Linked DNA regions of Kribbella solani. The protein of the gene in region 1 interacts with the protein of each later gene in a pairwise test. Links are inferred from orthologs where the notes say so. Each region holds a gene or a part of one and is shown on either strand. Other genes may lie near its edges. The genes, in order: HDA44_RS32840 and ndk.

The links.
Region 2: the proteins of HDA44_RS32840 (region 1) and ndk interact in binary tests that used the Escherichia coli proteins (3 or more experiments, as listed by UniProt). The link is inferred for Kribbella solani from one-to-one orthologs.

The regions. Positions count from the first base shown.
Region 1 is NZ_JACHNF010000001.1:7,080,134-7,083,188, reverse strand. What follows is about bases 50-2,788. They hold HDA44_RS32840 (5-formyltetrahydrofolate cyclo-ligase), read left to right. Parts: upstream 50-1,008; coding sequence 1,009-1,569; downstream 1,570-2,788. Other genes in these bases: HDA44_RS32830 (serine hydrolase domain-containing protein), read left to right, coding at 2,449-2,788; HDA44_RS32835 (phosphotransferase), read left to right, coding at 1,562-2,449; HDA44_RS32845 (UTP--glucose-1-phosphate uridylyltransferase), read right to left, coding at 50-943. In the rest of the region: more of HDA44_RS32845, read right to left, coding at 1-49; more of HDA44_RS32830, read left to right, coding at 2,789-3,055. UniProt on the Escherichia coli protein: Involved in the removal of 5-formyltetrahydrofolate.
Region 2 is NZ_JACHNF010000001.1:3,330,418-3,333,650, forward strand. Bases 317-3,233 are described here. They hold ndk (nucleoside-diphosphate kinase), read right to left. Parts: upstream 2,022-3,233; coding sequence 1,611-2,021; downstream 317-1,610. Other genes in these bases: mreC (rod shape-determining protein MreC), read right to left, coding at 317-428; mreB (rod shape-determining protein), read right to left, coding at 439-1,467; HDA44_RS14950 (DUF4233 domain-containing protein), read right to left, coding at 2,025-2,387; HDA44_RS14955 (bifunctional folylpolyglutamate synthase/dihydrofolate synthase), read right to left, coding at 2,384-3,233. In the rest of the region: more of mreC, read right to left, coding at 1-316. UniProt on the Escherichia coli protein: Major role in the synthesis of nucleoside triphosphates other than ATP. The ATP gamma phosphate is transferred to the NDP beta phosphate via a ping-pong mechanism, using a phosphorylated active-site intermediate.

The DNA.
Region 1 (3,055 bases):
TGATCGGCAGCCCGAGGATGCCGTCGTGCCCGGACATCAGCTCGGCCAGCCGGTCCAGGTCGATCCACAGGTTGTTGGTGTTGAACATCTTGTGCCGGGTGATGTCCTGGAAGTACGCGGTCTCGTCGTCCGCGACCTGGGCACTGTCCCGCAGGATCAGCCGGCCGTCGGACTTCCGGACCGCGACGTGACCGCCCTTCCGGTCGGAGCGGGTGCGCCGGCACACCTCCATACCAAACGGTACGGTATGTTCCGCCATCCAGGCGGCGATCCGTGGATCCGGGGTGGCGCCGAGGTTGTCGGCGTTCGAGATGAACGCGTGCCGGAAGCCGTGCTCGCGGAGCGCGTCCAGCGTGCCGGAGGCGACCAGCGCGGTGAACAGGTCGCCGTGGCCGGGCGGGCACCAGGCGAGCTCCGGGTCCGGCTCCCACTCGGCCGGCGTCAGATCGTCGGCGAGCAGCTTCGGCTCCATGTTCTGCTGGAAGCTGAGTGGCAGGCCGTCGATCGCCAGCCCCTCGTACTCGCTGAGGATCTGCAGCGACTCGGTCTTGGTCCGGAACGAGTTCATCAGCACCAGGGGCAGCCGCACGTCGTACGCGCGCCGGGTGCTCAGGATCTGCCGGGCGATGATGTCCAGGAAGCTCAGCCCGTCCTTGACCGGCAGCGCCGACTTCGGGCCGGTGACGCCCATCGACGTACCGAGGCCGCCGTTGAGCTTGATCACCGCTGTCTCGGCCAACGCGGCGCGGAGCGCGTCCGGATCGGTGTCCAGGTGCTCCAGATGTGGCAACTCGCCGACCGGCTCGATATCCGCCTCGCGGATCTTGCCCTGCTGCCCGGACTCCAGCAGCCGGTAGTAGTGCGTGAAGACACGTATCGCGACATCGGCGGCACCGGCCGCGCGCATCTTCTCCTGCGCTTGTCTGAGACCCACCTCACCCATGGACCAACCCTAGGGGACGGACGGTAATCCCGTTGTTGCACGCGTCACGCTCATACGATCGGTCTGTGTACTTGACGAAGGCCGCGGCGCGGCAGCAGTTTCTCGATGCGCGAGCCCGGCGGGCCCGCTCCGAGGGACTGCTGGCGAGCGCCCAACAGGTGCTGCCGGACGTGTACCGGGTCGCGCTCTACGTGTCCATGGGACCGGAACCGCAGACCGGTGCGCTGATCGACTGGCTGCTCGCCACGAACCACGAGGTGCTCCTACCGATCCTGTACGCCGACAACGACCTCGGTTGGGGCGTCGCACCTGGTGCGGCCGACCTGGTGCCGGGGCGGCTCGGTCTGTCGGAGCCACCGATCGATCTGGGCTCGGACGCGATCGCCACCGCCGATCTGGTCATCTGCCCCGCTCTGGCTGTCGCCCGCGACGGCGTGCGGCTGGGGCGCGGCGGTGGCTCGTACGACCGCGCACTGGCTCGTACGCGGCCCGGTACGCCGGTGTGGGCCGCTGTGTACGACACGGAGGTCGTAGCGACGCTCCCGTTCGACACGCACGACCGGCCGGTCCACGCGGCGCTGACGCCGAACCACTTGATCCCACTGCAAAGATCGGGGCATGACTGAGACCGCGGTTCAAGCCGCAGCCACAGCCGCACGCGCAATGGGCCTGACCGTCACCGATCCGGCCGTGCTCTACCAAGGCTTCTCGACCGTCGTCCACCTGCAGCCGGCACCTGTCGTGGCCCGAGTGCCGCTGGACCTGCCGGACATCTTCAAAGGGCCGGACGGCCGTCAGCAGCGTGAACTGGACGCTGTGACCTGGCTGGCCGAGCAGGGACTACCTGTGGTGACGCCGAGTCCCCTCGTGCCGCTGAAGCCGGTAGAGCAGGACGGGTTGTCCATGACGCTCTGGACGTACGTGGAGGTCGACCAGGCTGTTGAACCTGACTATGCGGGTGCCACAGCCAGGGTGGTCGATCTGCACGCACAGCTCGCCACGTACCCGGGAGAACTGCTGTGGATGAGTCCACTGCAGCTCATTGGGCAGGTGCTCGGGACCATGGACGCCGTACCGGGTCTGCTCGAAGAGGCGGACCTCGACCGGGCACGGGCCGAGTGGAAGGTGCTGGAGCCGGTGCTGGGCAGTCGCGCCGGTTTCGAGGCTGCGTTTCCGTCAGCGGTCGTGCAGCCGATCCACGGCGATGCCCCGTCGTGGAACCTCATCAACACCGTCGACGGTCCGCTCTGGGCCGACTTCGAGGACGTCACCGTCGGACCGCGCGAGTGGGACATCGCCGGCTTCGGCCCGGAGCTCTACCGTGCGTACGACGCGGCAGCGAGCACGCCACTGGATCCACAGGTCCAGCAACTGATGGACCACGCCCGCGCGCTACAGGTCATGGTGTGTACGCCGCTGGTGCCGCACTTCCCGGACCTGGCCGACGGAATCCGCATGTTCGCTGCCCAATGGCGGGACATGCCGTTCGCTGGAGGACTGCACTGATGCTTGAAACGTACGTAGAGAACGGTGTGGTTGCCGGACTGATCAGTCTGGTGAGCCGTGGCGACGAGACCAAGGTCGAAGTGCACGGCAAGGCCGCGTACGACGGACCGGAGTTGGAGCGGGACAGCCTGTTCCGGGTGGCGTCCTTCACCAAGCCGATCGTGGCTGCCGCGACCATGCTGCTCGTCGATGACAAGCGGTTGACGCTGGACGCGCCAGTAGCCGACGTACTGCCGGAGTTGGCGCATCCGGTCGTACTGCGACGGCCCGACGGTCCTGTGGAGGACACCGTGCCCGCGGCGCGACCGATCACGCTGGAGGACCTCCTGACGTTCCGGCTCGGTCTAGGTGAGTCGGACAACCCTGAGTTGCGCCAGCGCGAACAGGAGCTCGGTGTGCACACATTCGGCCCACCGATTCCGCGTACTGAGCTGGAGCCTGACGAGTGGATGAAACGGTTCGGGACGCTGCCACTGCAGTACCAGCCGGGTGAGCAGTGGCTGTACGCCACCGGTTCGCATCTACTTGGCGTACTCGTGGCGCGCGTCGCGGGTCAGCCGCTGGGTGAGTTCCTCGCGGAGCGGATCTTCCAGCCGTTGGGAATGC
Region 2 (3,233 bases), 3.7 Mb from region 1 along the record:
GCCGGCGTCATCGTGAACGCCGGCGCCACCTTGAGCAGCCGGTCCAGCTCCTGCGCCCGGCTGCGGGCGTAGTCGGAGGTGTTCAGCTGCCTGGTCAGATCTTCGTTGGCACTTTTCAGTTTTTCATTCTCTGCCTTCAACCTATCCACTTCGGCGAATCGGTCGCGGAGGTTGTCCACAGGCTGCCGGGCCTCGCTCGCGGTCGACTCCAGCGGGCCGAACACACCGGCCGCGGCCGAGCGCAACGGCTCCACCGGCGAACCGGTCGAGCGGCGGGCGTCCAGCACGATCAGGGTGAAACAGGCAAGGATCACCAGCACCAGTACGGTCCGGCGACGGCGGATCTCCCGGGGCAGGCCGGCCGAGCGCAGCGGCGTACCCGCCGACCGGATCGCGCTCCGGGCCGGGGTACCGAGGTCTTTGAGCATCGGTGGAGCCTCAGCGCCGGTTGTCGGTGACCAGGATGCGGTTCAGGGTCTCGATGTTGTCGACGCACTTGCCGGCCCCGAGCACGACCGCGTCCAGCGGGTTCTCCGCGACGTGGATCGGGATCCCGGTCTCGTGCCGCAGCCGCTCGTCCATCCCCTTCAGCAGCGCGCCACCACCGGTCAGCACGATGCCCCGGTCGACGATGTCACCCGCGAGCTCCGGCGGGGTCTTGTCCAGCGTCGCCTTGACCGCGTCCACGATCGCCGTGATTGGCTCCTCGATCGCCTGCCGCATGTCCGCCGACGACACCTTCACCGTCCGCGGCAGCCCGGAGACCATGTCCCGGCCGCGGATCTCGCTGTCCGGCCCGTCGGTGGTCGGGAACGCCGACCCGATCGTCATCTTGATCTGCTCCGAGGTGGCCTCGCCGAGCAGCAGCGAGAACTCCTTCTTGCAGTAGTTCACGATCGCCTTGTCGATGGCGTCGCCGGCCACCCGGATCGACTGGCTGGTGACGATGCCGCCGAACGAGATCACCGCCACCTCGGTGGTTCCACCGCCGATGTCGACGACCATGTTGCCGGTGGCGTCCCGGACCTCGAGGTTCGAGCCGAGCGCGGCCGCCATCGGTTCCTCGATGATGTACACCTTGCGCGCGCCGGCCATGTACCCGGCGTCCCGGACCGCGCGCTGCTCGACCGCGGTGATTCCCGACGGTACGCAGACCACGATCCGCGGCTTGGCGAAGTACCGCCGCCGGTGCACGCGCTGGATGAAGTACCGCAGCATCTGCTCGGCGGCGTCGAAGTCGGCGATCACGCCGTCCTTCAGCGGCCGGATCGCGGTGATGTTCCCCGGCGTCCGGCCGATCATCTTCTTCGCCTCGTGCCCGAACGCCACTGCCTCGCGCGGCTCGTCCGTACGGGTCGCGACCACCGACGGCTCGTTCAGCACGACGCCCCGGCCACGGACGTACACCAGGGTGTTCGCCGTCCCGAGATCGACCGCCATGTCGCGGCCGAGCATGCTGTTCGCCACCGCGGCACCTCCCACTCGGTCCCCGACCAGGCTAAGCGCGACCCACCCTCAGCCCGTGGACCGACACGACCCGTCCGCCCAGCACGTATCGTATCCGCCTCTTCACCTGCAGTCCGCACTGCCCTGCGCGGATCCGCCGTGGATCAGGGGAGGTCGGGGAACCAGAGCTTGATCTCCCGGGAGGCCGATTCCTCGGAGTCGGAGCCGTGCACGAGGTTTTCGCGGTTGGAGAGGGAGAGGTCGCCGCGGATGGTGCCGGGGGCGGCCTTGCGGCCGTCGGTGGCGCCGTTCAGGGCGCGGATGACCTCGATCGCCTCGTCGCCCTCGAGCACCATCGCGACCAGCGGACCGCTGGTGACGAAGTCGCGCAGCGGCGGGTAGAAACCCTTGTCGACGTGCTCGGCGTAGTGCTGATCGGCCAGGTCGGCGTCGATCGTGCGCAGGTCCATGGCGACGATCCGGAGGCCCTTGGCCTCGAACCGGCCCAGCACCTCACCGACCAGGCCGCGGCGGACCGTGTCGGGCTTCAGCAGGACCAGAGTGCGCTGCGACATCTGTCAACTCTCTCTAGAAGTAGTCGGGGCGGATGAGCCTAGCTGCTCGTTGGCCTTCTTGGCCGCTTCGATCCGGCGGCCGAGGACGATCGCGGCCACCCAGAAGGCGGCGAAGGCGATACCGAGGACGAACATCACCGGTACGACGAAGCCGAGGCCGACCGCGCCGACCTGGACGATCGAGCCGAGCACGTACCCGGCCTGGAACCGCAGCAGGCCGGCCGAGATCAGCGCCAGCAGGAAGAGCCCGAGGCAGACCGGTACGGCGACCGCGGGGCGGATGTTCGCGACCGAGATCATCACCGGCGTGACCAGCGCGAGCACGATCGACTCGAACGCGAGCACGATCGAAGCAAGCGACCTCACCGCGACTCGCCCTTCAGCTCATTGTCCGGCAGCTCATCGTCCGGCAGCTCTCCGCCCACGCCGTCGCCCAGCACCTGTCCGGGCAGGTCGTCGGCAGCCAGGTGGTCAGCGGTCAGGTGGTCGCCGGGGAGCCGGTCGGCCGGTTCGTTCTTCGGCTTGCGGACGAGGAGGGCGCGGGCCTCGCCGGCGGTGATCACCGAGCCGGTGATCAGCACCCCGCCGGAGCCGAGCGCGACCGCGTTCTCCTCCGCCAGCCGGATCGCGTCGTCGATAGCGTCGATCAGCTGCGGCCGGACCAGCACCCGGTCCTCGCCGAACACCTCGGCGGCCAGTTCACCCAGCTCCTCGGCCGGCATCGAGCGCTCGACGAAACTGTTCCGCGTACACACCACGGTTTCCATGATCGGCTCGTACGCCTCCAGGACCCCGTACACGTCCTTGTCCTTCATGCAGCCGAGGACGCCGATCAGCGGCTGGAACTGGAAGACCTCCGAGACCGTGGCCGCGGTCGCCTCCGCGCCGTGCGGGTTGTGCGCGGCGTCGACGACGATGGTCGGGCTCTGCCGGACGACCTCCATCCGGCCCGGGCTGGTGACCTGCTCGAACCCGGTCTGCAGCAGCTCGGTGGTGACCCGGCCCTCAGTCTCCGGGCTGGCGCCGAACAGTGCCTCGACGGCGGCAACCGCGGTGGCCGCGTTGTGCGCCTGGTACTCACCGTGCAGCGGCACGAACAGCTCGTCGTACTCGCCGCCGAGGCCCTTGATCGAGATCAGCTGCCCGCCGACCGCGAGCGTACGACTGACCACGCCGAACTCGATGCCCTCGCGCGCGACCTGGGCGCCCACC